2 regions of the Lactobacillus intestinalis genome follow, and region 2 is predicted to be linked to the other one. Evidence: riboswitches for the same ligand, from Rfam matches in the RefSeq annotation. Region 2 holds a riboswitch; the other holds the start of a gene.
What was found. A riboswitch is a leader RNA that binds a small molecule or an ion and turns the genes downstream of it on or off. The one in region 2 is predicted to bind thiamine pyrophosphate.
Positions count from the first base shown of each region.

Region 1: it holds a riboswitch for thiamine pyrophosphate, as region 2 does, so the genes downstream of both, KBW87_RS00425 (ATP-binding cassette domain-containing protein) here and KBW87_RS05890 (ECF transporter S component) in region 2, are expected to answer to the same signal.

Region 1 is NZ_CP072983.1:82,798-89,408, forward strand. It holds gene pepI (proline iminopeptidase) at 1-341, opposite strand, end outside; gene KBW87_RS00420 (energy-coupling factor transporter transmembrane component T family protein) at 350-1,003, opposite strand; gene KBW87_RS00425 (ATP-binding cassette domain-containing protein) at 1,014-2,366, opposite strand; TPP riboswitch at 2,403-2,493, opposite strand; gene KBW87_RS00430 (helix-turn-helix transcriptional regulator) at 2,619-3,560, shown strand; gene KBW87_RS00435 (helix-turn-helix domain-containing protein) at 3,611-4,435, shown strand; gene KBW87_RS00440 (MFS transporter) at 4,770-5,978, shown strand; gene KBW87_RS00445 (ATP-grasp domain-containing protein) at 5,981-6,611, shown strand, end outside.
Region 2 is NZ_CP072983.1:1,257,329-1,263,939, forward strand. It holds gene udk (uridine kinase) at 84-728, shown strand; gene KBW87_RS05890 (ECF transporter S component) at 763-1,341, opposite strand; TPP riboswitch at 1,392-1,482, opposite strand; gene KBW87_RS05895 (ABC transporter ATP-binding protein) at 1,535-3,304, opposite strand; gene KBW87_RS05900 (ABC transporter ATP-binding protein) at 3,304-5,040, opposite strand; gene KBW87_RS05905 (MarR family transcriptional regulator) at 5,041-5,478, opposite strand; gene KBW87_RS05910 (DUF4097 family beta strand repeat-containing protein) at 5,605-6,390, opposite strand; partial or broken gene KBW87_RS05915 (APC family permease) at 6,499-6,611, opposite strand, start outside.

The DNA of each region.
Region 1 (6,611 bases), 530 kb from region 2:
TAGATAATTGCCAACATTCCGCCCCAAGATTGTCCTAAGAGATGAATCTGGTTTAAATGCAGTCGCTGACGTAAATTTTCTAATTCTTTTACCCAAGTTTCTTGAGTGTAGATTTCAGGATGATCATCGGGGATGCTAGAATTGCCACAGCCAAGCTGATCGTACATGATGATTTGCCGATTATCTTTTTCGGCGAGTTCATCTAAAACTTCAAAATAATTATGGCTGGAACCAGGGCCGCCATGAAGTAAAACTACAGGGGGCTTAGAACCACGTTTTCCAACTGTCCGATAATAAGTTTGATAATTTAAAAATGGAATAGTGTTTTCAAAAATTTCCATGAAAAGCCTCACTTGAAACAAAATAGTGAAATGTTTACTAAGATTAAAAGGGTAAAAAAGACAATCCAATCACCTTTCTTGATAGAAATTGCTACAATCGTGGACCTAGTTTGATCCTCTACAAAACCATGTGATTCCATACCTTGTGCTAAATTTTCGGCCGAATTAAGTGCAACTAAGATAGCTTTAAAGTATAATTGCGGAGACCAAAACGACAGATAAACTCCGCGCATCATCGCTGCCGTGCGAATTTGCTTGATAGCGTTTTTCATTTGCGGGATGATACCTAGCGCTGCTAAAACGCCGTATGCAAATTTGCTTGGTAAATGGAGGTTTTGTTCTAAAGAACGAGAAAATTCAACTGCCGTTGTATCGGCTGCAACGCAGGCAATCGTGAGAATGTAGACGTAGACACGACTGGAAAGATCCCACGCATAATAAGGATCCGGCTTAGTAGAAAACCAATACAAGGTAGCAAAAATCGTAAAGGCGGCAATAAATGGAATAGTAATCAATTCAATTATTTTTTTGAAACTAGTTTTTCGAATTAATAAGTAAACTAATGCAAAAGTAATTATCAAAAAATTGGTAATTAAACTAGGTTTGATTGAGATTTCCAGGGAAATAATAAAGGCGAGTAAAAATTCTAAACTAGGATTCATTTTTTATTTTCTATCTTTCTAGATAAGTTAATTGCTTATTTTTAAATTCAAGATGATAATCGCACCAACTAGCAATTTCATCAACTTGATGGCTAATAATTAGGATTGTTTGACCAAGTTCTTTTTGACATTCTTTCATTAAATGGATAACCTTTTTTATCGAGTTAGAATCCAGACCGCTCAAAGGTTCATCTATTAAAAGAACTTCTTGTCCACTCATAAGCATTAATAGAATTTGGAGTTTCTTTTTTTGGCCACCAGAAAGGGTATAAACAACTTGATCTAAGTGGGAATCTAATTCAAGATATTTTAGCCAATCGTTAATTTTTTGAGAAGAAAAGTATTTTTTAGGAAGGTTTTTCTTAGCTAATTCAATTTCTTCTTGAACAGTCACTTTTAAAAATTGATCATCTGCATTTTGAAAAATTTGCCCTACTTGGCGTAAATATTTACGTGAATTGAGCTTCTGCACTTCGCGCTTATGATAACGAATGCTTCCAGTATACGGGAGCATTTTGGATAATGCTTTAAAGAGAGAACTTTTTCCAACACCGTTTGCGCCAGTTAAGAGAGTGACTTTATTGGCAAAGATCTTTAAATATGCTTGATCTAACAGAAGACGATTTTGGCTAATTTGAACATTATTAAATTCAAAAATAGCTTCTTCATTGGGTTTAGGTAAAGAAAATGTATGCGAAGAATTATTTTTCGGAGTGAAGAGCTCCTCAGCTTCAGTCTGAGATAATTCTTTAACTATGCTGTGTTCAAATTTATAAACATAGTCACAAATTCCTCGATAATCGCTTAATACATGATCACTGATCAGGATAGTTTTGCCTTGAGAGGGAAGTTTTTTAAGTTTATTGATTAAAAAGTGGCGACTTTCGGGATCGCAACTAGCAAAGGGTTCATCGAGGATTAAAATATCTACATCCATTGCGATTAAAACTGCTAAAGCGACGCGTTGCTTTTCTCCGCCAGACATCGTAGAAATTTTTTGATCAAGTAGATGATTAATTTGAGTGAAATCTACTGCCATTGCTAAACGCTTTTTATATTCAGGATTTGACAATTGAAGATTTTCTAAAGCAAAGACGATTTCTTCTCGCGGAGTGGGCATCGTAAATTGTTCGCCAGCATTTTGGAACATCATGGCAGTTTTTTGATGATGAAGATCTATTTTTCCACTTAAAATTTTCCCAGCATATTTAGGATAAAGACCTGCAATTAGCTTTAATAGTGTGGATTTCCCACATCCAGTAGGTCCCACGAAAAGTGAGAAACCAGAGGGAAGAGTTAAATTTAAATCTTTAATGATTGGTTTAGTATGATAAGCAAAAGTTAGATTTTTGATTGTGATCATGAATATATTTCCAAAATAAAAAAGCACCTAGAAGGTGCACAAAACATTACATTTTCTCTGCGCTAGAATTACCTAGATTCAGGTTCGATGGGTATTTCTCAGCCAATTAGCACCCCAATTGCTTTTCATTCTACAAGAAAAGCTTTTAAATGTCTATTTTACAATAATGTAAGCTCTTACGTATAATTATATTCGCTTTTGCTTTATAATAGGATTATAGTGTTTTCATTATGTTAATAGGAAGGTGGGCATATGGCAACAGTTGATTTGGATCAATATCTCACCAGCGTTTTAAGAGCCAATAAAGGGAATCAAAGTGAGATCAAATTAAAAGCTGGTAATGAAAATTTTGATCTGTTTACACTCTACCTTGAAAATCATAACTATGGTGTCCATCAATATAAGATGGATGTTTCAACTATCTTGTTTGTGATTAGTGGCCAAATCACAATTAAAAGCGGTCAAAAGATAATTGAGCTTAAAGTTGGAAATGTGCTTCTTCTTACTGAAAATTATCAGTATGAAGTGATGCGTCAAACGCGTGATGCAGTACTAGTTAAATTGAAATTTCAACCAGGCTTTAAGTATAGAAAGTTCTTTAAGGATCTCGCTTCTAAAAGTAAACAGGAAAATACAGTTATTGAACAATTTGTTGATAGTTTGGAAAATGAGCATGTTCTCTGGTTGAAGAATAATGCAATGACACGTCCTACTCAAGTAATGCATCATATCATTGATGGCTATCTTGGAAATGAACTTTTTATTCGAGCATTAATTGGAGCTGAACTGACGGTAATGTTGATTATCTCAATTAGAAATCAAAAGCTTGTTACGCCAGTTAGCCTGGATAAGACTAAATTTGAAAAAGCGACTCTAGATGAGTATATTGATAATCATTTTGTAGATATTACTTTGGCTAAAACTGCGCGCTATTTTGGTTTTAATCCGAATTACTTTTCTAATATGGTTAAGCAAAAGACCGGAAAGAGCTTTGTGGATCATGTTGATGAAAGACGAATGCGTGAAGCTAAGGACTTGTTAGCTCAGCCAGATATTTCCTTGAAGGAGATTATTTCACGAGTAGGATATTCGAGTAAGTCATTCTTCTATAAGAAGTTCAATGAATATTACCACATGACGCCAGCAGTAATGCGAGATGAGCTCTTTGCTCAAGCTAAGATTAATTTGAAATGATAGTAAGTAGTTCAGCATATAGGCTGAACTTTATTTGTTAGGAGGAAAATATGACGATTGGAGAAGCCTTAAAAAAAATAAGAAGTGAGCTCGGATTGACTCAAAAAGAAATGTGTGGGGATATTATGAGTCGATCTTATTATGCACGGGTAGAGAGTGATAAAAGTTATATTAGTGCAAATATGTTAATTCAATTATTACTGATTCATAAAATAGATATGAATCATTTTGAAAAATTAGTAAAAAAAACATACAAACCTATGTATTTAGTTGAAGAAGAAGTATTGGATAAGAAAATAGGATACGCTATTAACATTAGAGATATAAACCGAGCCGAATTTTATTATGATAAAATTTTACAACTTCCAAAGGCAAAATTATTAAAGATTAGGTCTACAGTGATGGTTGCATATTTAAATAATAATTTAAGTAGGATAGATTCTTCCCTTAAGAATGTATTAATGAAAGAGTTTCATAAGACAGAAAAGTGGAGTATGAATATGCAATCATTGAAGTTGTTAGAGAGCACAATGATTTTATGGGAGGAAGAAAGATTAGATTTCTTTATAAATCAATTACTTAGTAATATAAAGAAAAATAATGTAAATATGGATTATTTGTTAAAAATATATTTGAACATATTTAATAATTATTTGTTTATTTATAAAAAAAGACATACAACTTTTGATGATATGGCTCCACAAGTAAAGGATGTTGTAAATTATTTGTGTCAATTACCCTCTATAGAAAAAATGTCTTTATATAAACTTATAGGCAATTATTACAAGGCTTTTTTTAACTATAAGGTTGCAGATAGTAAAGAAATAGAAAAAATAATAAATCAGTGTGGTTATCGTCTCACTTTATTTTATTAATTTTTGTATTATATATAATACAAAATAAGATTTATTTGTAATAGTCTAGTATTATAACCATTAACAAAACATTAAGGAGATGTGATAATTAAATAATATAAAATTTAATAATTAATAAAGCTGTTAGATACTAGACTATTATGAAAAGGAGAATGTCATATGAATAGTACTGAAAAAGAAAAATTAGATGATGTAAAGCAAGCTGAAAAAGTATGGGAAAACTTTAAAGCAGAGTACGAAACAAGAATCCATCATTTTATTGATAAAAAGGATAATTAATTAAAAAAGATAAGTCAAAAGTGACTTATCTTTTTTAATAAAATTAGGAGGTACTATGTACTCAGCAAAAATTAATAGAAGACAATTATTTAAAGTTGGGACAACATCATTTATAAATGCGTTGGGAGCATCAATTTTTGTTTATGCCTTATCTCTTTACCTATTAAAAGTTACGGGTTCCGCTTTTAGTTACGGAATGAGTTTATTTGTAGGCCCTATAATTGGCATCTTGCTATCTCCAATTACAGGGCGAGTAATTGATAGAAGTAATCATAAAAAAGTAGCTATATTTTCGGAAATTGCATTAATAATAGTAATTGTCTTATTTTTAATAGTATTTAATGAATTAAATACAAGATATTTATATGTTGTAGCAGTAATTTTTATAAGTTTTTCTGAAATTTGTGCCCGATTTTTTACCTTGACATATTTATCTTCTACTCCAGAAATGGTTGATGAAAATTACCATCAACGTTTGAATTCCATACAAACAATGAGTAATTCAGTTGCAAGCATTATATCGGCTCCAATTGCTGGTGTTTTAGTAGCAAAAATAGATTTTAATTACATAATTTGTATAGAAATTATTACGGAGCTTTTAACTTTATTAATGGTCTATATTACACCGTTTGGTAATGATTCCTCGAATGTAAAGAGAATTACTAAGTCTACTCAAAAAATAGATTTTTTCAAAAATTATAGAGAAATAGTAATATTTGGTTTTTTTGCTATAATTTCAAATTTTATGAATGCCTTAATGCAAATTGGAGTTCCCTACGTAATAGTGAATAAATTGGATAAATCAACTGAAGTGAGTGGAAATTTACAGGGACTTTTTTCTTGGGGAGTATTTCTAGGAGGAGTCTTTATAACTCTAATTACTTTTAAGAGTCAATTAAAAGTAGTGAAAAAAATATATTTCTTAAATTTTGGAGCGTTAGCTATTTTAGGAATATGTTTAAAATTCTCTTCAATAAATACAATAATTATTTTTGCAATATTTGAATTAGTTTTAGGATTGCTAAATGGATTAGCAGATCCCCCATTCTTTACATATATTCAATCGGTAGTACCTAGAGAAAATTTGGGTCAGGTCAATACATATTTATATACTATAGTCCAATTTCTTACTCCTCTGGGAATACTAACTTATAGCGCTTTGATTGAAATGGTAGATTACAAACTATTGTTTTTTGTAAACGGGTTGGTCGCCTTGATAATGGCATTAATTATATTGGAAGTAGTAAAAGTAGCGAGGGAATAAATATGAAAACACCGTTTTTATATAATGAAAATGATAATGTGTTAAATATAAGTAATAATTCTAAAAATATGGATTATAGATATAATATGCAAAAAATTTTAGGACAAAGTGCATTAAAAGATATCCAGTTTGAACGCAGGATTATAATTTTTACTCGATACGATGATCCTGAAATTGATTACTTAGGTAAGGAATTTTTAAAGAACAAAATAGATTATTTAAGAATAAATATAGAAGACTTATTGAAACATACGGTAATAAATTTAGTTCCAGATTCAAAGTCTGATAGCTTTATTTCACATTATTGTGAAAAAATATCTTTGAATGAAATAGATGCTATTTGGTTTAGACATTTTTCATTACAGTCTTTGCAATTCCCTAAAGATTATGATGAAGTTGCGAAAGAATATGTGGTTGAGCAGTGGAATAGTATATTTGAAAGTTTAAATAACTGGGGAATAAATATAATAAACAAATATAGATCTTGGGAACATTTACCTAAACCAAGACAATTAAAAATTGCAAGTTCAATAGGAATGAAGATTCCAAAGACTAATATAATAAATAAAAAATTTGAAACTAGTAAGGTTCAATTTGTTAAGGCAGTTATGAGTCATAATATAGAAATTACTC
Region 2 (6,611 bases):
CTTACATCTCCTCAAAAGCCTTTTCTAAAGGGATTCGCATGTAGTATTATTATATACAGTATGCAAAAAGGAGTAAGCTGCAAATGAATCAACCTGAAAAACCTATTATTATTGGGATCACTGGCGGGTCTGGAAGTGGTAAAACTACGATTGCACATGAAATCGCAAATCAAATTGAAGCTAATGACAGAATCGTAATTATGACCCAAGATTCTTACTATAAAGACAATACTGGTTTGCCAATGTCAGAACGTCAAAAAATCAATTATGATCATCCTAACGCTTTTGACATGCCGCTTTTAGAAGCTCAATTGAATCAATTACTTCATAGAAAACCAATCGAAATGCCTACCTATGACTTTACTGAACATACACGCAGTGATAAAACGGTTCACATTAATCCAGCTGATATTATCATCTTGGAGGGTATTTTAGTTTTATTCAACGAAGAAATTCGCAATCTCATGGATATTAAGGTTTATGTAGATACTGATGATGACATTCGTTTTATTCGTCGTCTAGAACGTGATATGAAGGAACGTGGCCGTTCTCTTGATTCGGTAATTAATCAATATTTAACTACGGTCAAGCCAATGTATCACCAATTTATTGAACCTACTAAGCGTTATGCAGACATTATCATTCCTGAAGGCGGAGAAAATAATGTAGCTATTGATATGCTCACTACTAAGGTTAGATCAGTTTTAAATCGAACTCACAAAAACTAATAAAAGCTAGGTTTTATACCTAGCTTTTTGCTTACTATTGAATAACCGGTTTTAGAGATCTTTCAAATAAATTGGTGATCAGTTTTACCAAAACACCATCAAAAACAAGGGAAGAAATCACACCAGTAATAAACATTACAATTTGAAGATCAATGGAATACTTGTACCAGCCATACAAGAAATATGATGGGACAAAACCGCCAATACTAGCAAAAAATGCTCCGGTTAAGACGCTACTCCAAGAAAAAGCTTGATAACGAGATTTTTTAGGGAAAAAGCCAATTTCATTAGTAGCTCCTTGAATTAAACCTTCTAATACAGTTAATGCGCCCCATTGACCTCCAATAGCCATTTCTACAATTGAAGCGAGCAATTCACCAATTGTTCCTGAACCAGGCGTAGGCACAAAATACATCGCAAGTGGTGCAGCCATGTACCACAATCCTGAAAAGATAGTATCCATTACTGGAGCATAACCTGTTGGCAACAAAGAAATTTTAGCTACATTATAAATATTATTAAAGCCATAAGTATAAATGACTCCCATAATAATTCCAATTAAAGCAACTAAAATAATAGACTTCACATTCCATTTTGATGATCTTGTAAACATAAAAAACTCCTTTTAACTAACACAAATAAGTCAAAAGGAGCTTAAAATTCTCTTCTAGTATTGCACTTTCCTTTCGCAAGCATTACCTTGTTCAAGTTCAAAGGGTATATCTCAGCTAAAATAGCACCCCTAGTGACTTATCTTTATGACGGACTCATTATAACACTAAGTCCAACCAAATGAAACGTTTTCATTAATCAAAAGCAGTTTGATCAGTATAAAGCTTATAATAAAAGCCTTTTTGAGCTAAAAGCTCTTCATGATTCCCTTGTTCAATTACTCTTCCTTGCTTCAAAACAACAATTTTGTCTGAGTTAAGAATTGTCTTAAGACGGTGAGCAATCACAAAGCTAGTTCTACCCGCAATTACATGATCCATTGCTTTTTGAATATTTTCTTCAGTAACCGTATCAACGTTTGAAGTAGCTTCATCCAAAATCAAAAATGCTGGGTCTGTTAAAAGAGTTCGCGCAATTGAGATCAACTGTTTTTGTCCAGTAGAGAAGACGGAATCACTTTCAGACACTTGAGTTTCATATCGATCTGGCAAACTCATAATAAAGTCATGGATATTTGCTTGCTTAGCCGCCTTCACAACTTCTTCCATAGGCGCCTCTGGCTTCCCATAGCGAATATTATCCGCAATAGTTCCCGTAAATAAAATTGAATCTTGTAAAACAATACCCACATTATTTCTCAATGATTCTAGTTGAATATCTCTAATATCTGTACCATCAAAGGTAATTTTTCCAGAGTTAACATCATAAAAACGATTGATCAAATTCATGACGGTAGTTTTCCCAGATCCGGTTGGACCAACTAGTGCTACCGATTTTCCTTTATCAACTGAAATACTTACATCATGCAAAACTTCTTTATCTTTTACATAACCAAAGCTAACATTTTCAAGTTTTAAGCTCTTCTTTAAACCATCAATCTTCTTACCATTTGGCACTTCGTCTTCATCTTTTTGAGATTCTACATTAGCCAATCTCTTAGCTCCTGTTAAAGCTAATTGAATCATGGAATAAATAGAAGTCAATTGAGTTAATGGTTCAAAATAAGTTTGTGAATATTCCACGAAAGTTACAATCAAGCCAAGTCCTACAGCTGCAGTTACTTGATGAGACATGATCATCCACGCGCCCATGGCAATCACAATGGCCAAGTTTAACAAGTTAAAACCATTCAAAAGCGGGAATAAAATTCCTGAATAGAATTGGCCTTTGAACATTGCTGAACGCACTCGATTATTATACTTTTTGAAATCTTTGACTGAATCTTCACGCAAACCATTAGTAATAATTACTTTTTCACCATTGATTTGTTCAGTAATGTATCCATTCAAGTCACTGATTTCATCCTGCTGTTTATCAAGATAAACACGTGCCTTCTTCATAATGACTACACTAATAATCAAAATAAAAGGTGTTGTTGCAATCGTTGTTAAAGCAAGCTGACGATTTACCACAAACATAATGATGATGGTCCCAATAAATCTTATTCCCTGGGAAATAACTTCAAAGATAGCATTATTCATCGCATTGAAAATGTTATCTAAATCTGAAGTAAAAAGTGATAACAATTTACCATCTTGATGTGTATCAAAATAACGTACTAACATTCTTTGGAATTTAGAAAACAGATTTTCACGCATATCATTGGTGGAATCTGCATTGAATTTTGACATTACCATCCAAGCAATAAAAATGGCCACCATACTCAAGCAGTAAAAGAAGAGCATTGAGCCTAAAGCACTATAAAAAGTTGATAAACTAGCTGTTCCTTTTTTCAAATCACCAAGATAAGTAGTTAAATCGGTCACTGCTCGACCTAAATAAGTTGGCGCAATAACTGCTGCTCCACTAGATACAAGTGATAAAAGGACAACAATTAAGACACCTTTCCAGTAAGGCTTTAAGTATTTGTAAAAATATTTAAGAGCTTTCTTAGTGTCACTCATTACTTTTCACCCCCAGCATTTTTTGCTCGTTGCGTATTATAAATTTCTTGATAGACAGTAGAAGTCTTGAGAAGTTCCTCATGCGTTCCTTGAGCTACCAGTTTGCCTTCATCAAGCACTAAAATAGTATCCGCATTTTTAACAGAAACAATCTTTTCCGCAATGATAAAAGTTGTAGTATCAGGCAATTCATGTTCTAAGGCTTCTTGAACCTTCTTTTCTGATTCTGCATCAAGAGCAGAAGTTGAATCATCCAAAATCAAAATTGGTGATTTGGAAATTAATCCTCTGGCAATTGAGAGACGTTGCTTTTGTCCTCCAGAAAAATTAGCAGAGCGTTCTTCTACTTCATGATCAAAAGAATCGTTATAACGCTGAATAAATTCGCTAGCTTGTGCCATGTCGGCCGCTCTTTGTAATTCATGGAGTTTAGCACGAGAATTACCTTGTTTAAGATTACTTGCAATTGTTCCTGAGAATAAAATTGCCTTTTGTAAAACAAAAGCGACAGTTTTTCTTAAGCTTTCCTCACTAACGTCTCTTAAATTATGACCACCAATTTCGACTTTACCTTTAGTTGGATCATAAAGTCGCGCAATCAACTGAGCTAAAGTAGATTTCCCTGAACCAGTTGCTCCAACAATTCCGACCATTTTTCCAGCAGGAATTTTGAAAGAAATATCTTCTAAAGTAGCTTTATCTCCATCAGGATAAGCAAAGGAAACATGGTCAAATTCAACGCTTCCGCCCAGGGGTTTTTTAGAAGCTTTTTCATTAAATTTAACTGTTGGTTCGGCTTTTAAAATTTCATCAATTCTCCCGAGAGAAATCGTCGCACGCGCAAACTGCATCATTACCATTCCGGCAATCATTACAGCCCACAAAAGTGTCAAAACATAATTTACAAAAGGACTAATAACAGTTACATCACTTGGATGAGCGGTAATAGTTTGACCAATGAGGTAGACAACTAAAGTAATTACTAAATATGCAACCAATTGGAAGGCCGGCATAACTGCTGAAAACCAATATCCAATTACAATATTGTAATCATTTAGCTTGTTAGAAGTTTGATTAAACTTTTTGATTTCTTGTGGACCTTGATTAAATGACTTAACCACACGTACACCTTGCAAAGTTTCCTGGGCTTGGTTAGAAATTTGGTCCATCTTTGCTTGGTACTTTTCAAACAAAGTATTCATTCTTTTTAATACAAAAAAGCCAAAACCAAAAATCAGAGTCACCATTAAAATAGTAGCCCACCAAAATCTCGGGATAATGATAATACAAAAAATAAACGATCCTACAATTAAAATTGGCATTCTCAACATCTGCATAAATAATTGCATAATCATGTTCATAATTTGGTTCATATCATTGATTAAACGCGTAGTTAATGAACCAGCAGAGAATTTTTCAATATTTTCTAAAGAAAAGCTCTGAATTTTAGCATATGTTTCTTCTCTAAGGTCACTGGTTACGCCTTGAGCTAAACGCGAAGCATAATAAACATTAAAAATTCCGGCAATAATTGCAGTTATTCCCAATGCAATCAATAAAATCCCATCTTGAATTACACTTTGTCTTTGCTCTGCCATCAGTGCTTTTTGAATATTTTCAAGCAGCTTGGGTTGATACAATCCTGATAACGCTGAAACAAGAATTGATATCAAAGCAAAAACAAGGTCTTTTTTATAATTTTTAAAATGTGGAATCAGTATTTTAAATGAATTCACTTAATCGCTCCCTTCCTTCAAATACTGCCAAAAGGTATTACTCCATTCTTCATTAAGCTCTGTGAGTAATCTCATCTTTTTAGCCCCCAACTTTTGAGCCGTTTTTTCTTCGATTTTAAACAAAGAAGCCATTTTAGTCCTAGCATATTTCATCCCGCGGTCAGTTAACTTACAAAATTTTGTTCGTTTATCCTCAGGATCAGTCATTAATTCCAAATAACCATTTTCTTTTAAATAATGAATACCTTTGTTAATAGATTGCTTAGGCATCCCCGTCACTTCAACCAGGTCTTTTTGAGTAAGTTTGTCACGAATTATCAACTCATACAAAATCACACTCAAATAATTAGTAAGATCATTTTGATGACTCCATTCCTCATAACCCTTACTGCCATGTATGATTGCTAAATTTAACTTTTCTGTTTCACTAATCTCCATCTCTCTCACCGCTTTCTAAAATTAGTACCTGTATGTACAATTAAGAATGTATTTTAGTATGTGTGGAGACTATTGTCAAGACAAAAAAATAAGGACCTTTCGATCCTTATTAATAACTAAACTAGTTCATTTAACAATGTTATTTCCATCCATCGTCTTCATATACATAATATTTTTAGCACGCGTATTCTTTTCTAGATGACCTTGACGACTTTGATTAAATAAAACATTGTCACCATCAAGTGTATCTAGAACATAACCATAGTCATCATCCTTGACACCCTCAACTTCGTTATCACCTTCGCTATTTCTGACATAATATTTTCCATTAAGATGGCTATCCCATAACTTAAAGTTTCCATCAATAATGTTCATACTGCCAGAATCTAAGTTCATTCTCTTCATATCGGCATCACCATCATCAATTTGAACGGCAACACTGATCAAATCAGAATTATCAGACTTAAAGTCACCATCTAAAGCAAAAATTTCACCCGCATGGATTGTGCTATCTTCAACGTTAATATCACCATCGCCGCTCTTAATGTAAAGATTGTTAACATTAAGCTTTCTTAATTTGATATCACCATCAAGAGAAGTAATATTTACCTTATCTAGTTCAGTACCTTTAGGAACCGTAATTTCCACGCCGAGGTCATAACGGTGATTTAGTTTATAAATATAATCTTCAGATTCATCAATATTTTGTTCAACATTCATTGTATTCCCAACAAGCTCAACCTTAGGAATTTCTTCTTTAATTCCTCTAAAGATTACTTCAAAACGATCCCCTTCTTCAATACGAGTATCGCTATCAAGTAAACGAATATTTAAATTAGTAAATTCTTTGCTAGAAAGACTGTGCTTAATAATATCTTCGTCAGTAATACGCTTCATTTTCTTTTCTAACATTCTAGACCCTCAATTCTACTATTTACTATCTACAAATCACTTTAATTATAGATTATTTAAGGTACTAACACACACTATAAGCACCTACAGAAATTTACCAGAATATAACTATAACTTTTTCCTTAATCTCTCTAAATATTTTTCGTGCTTTAATGTATCCACCGGATTCTTATTAATAAAGAAGTAAAGAACCGTTGCTAAAAGTGCAACTCCCAATCCAA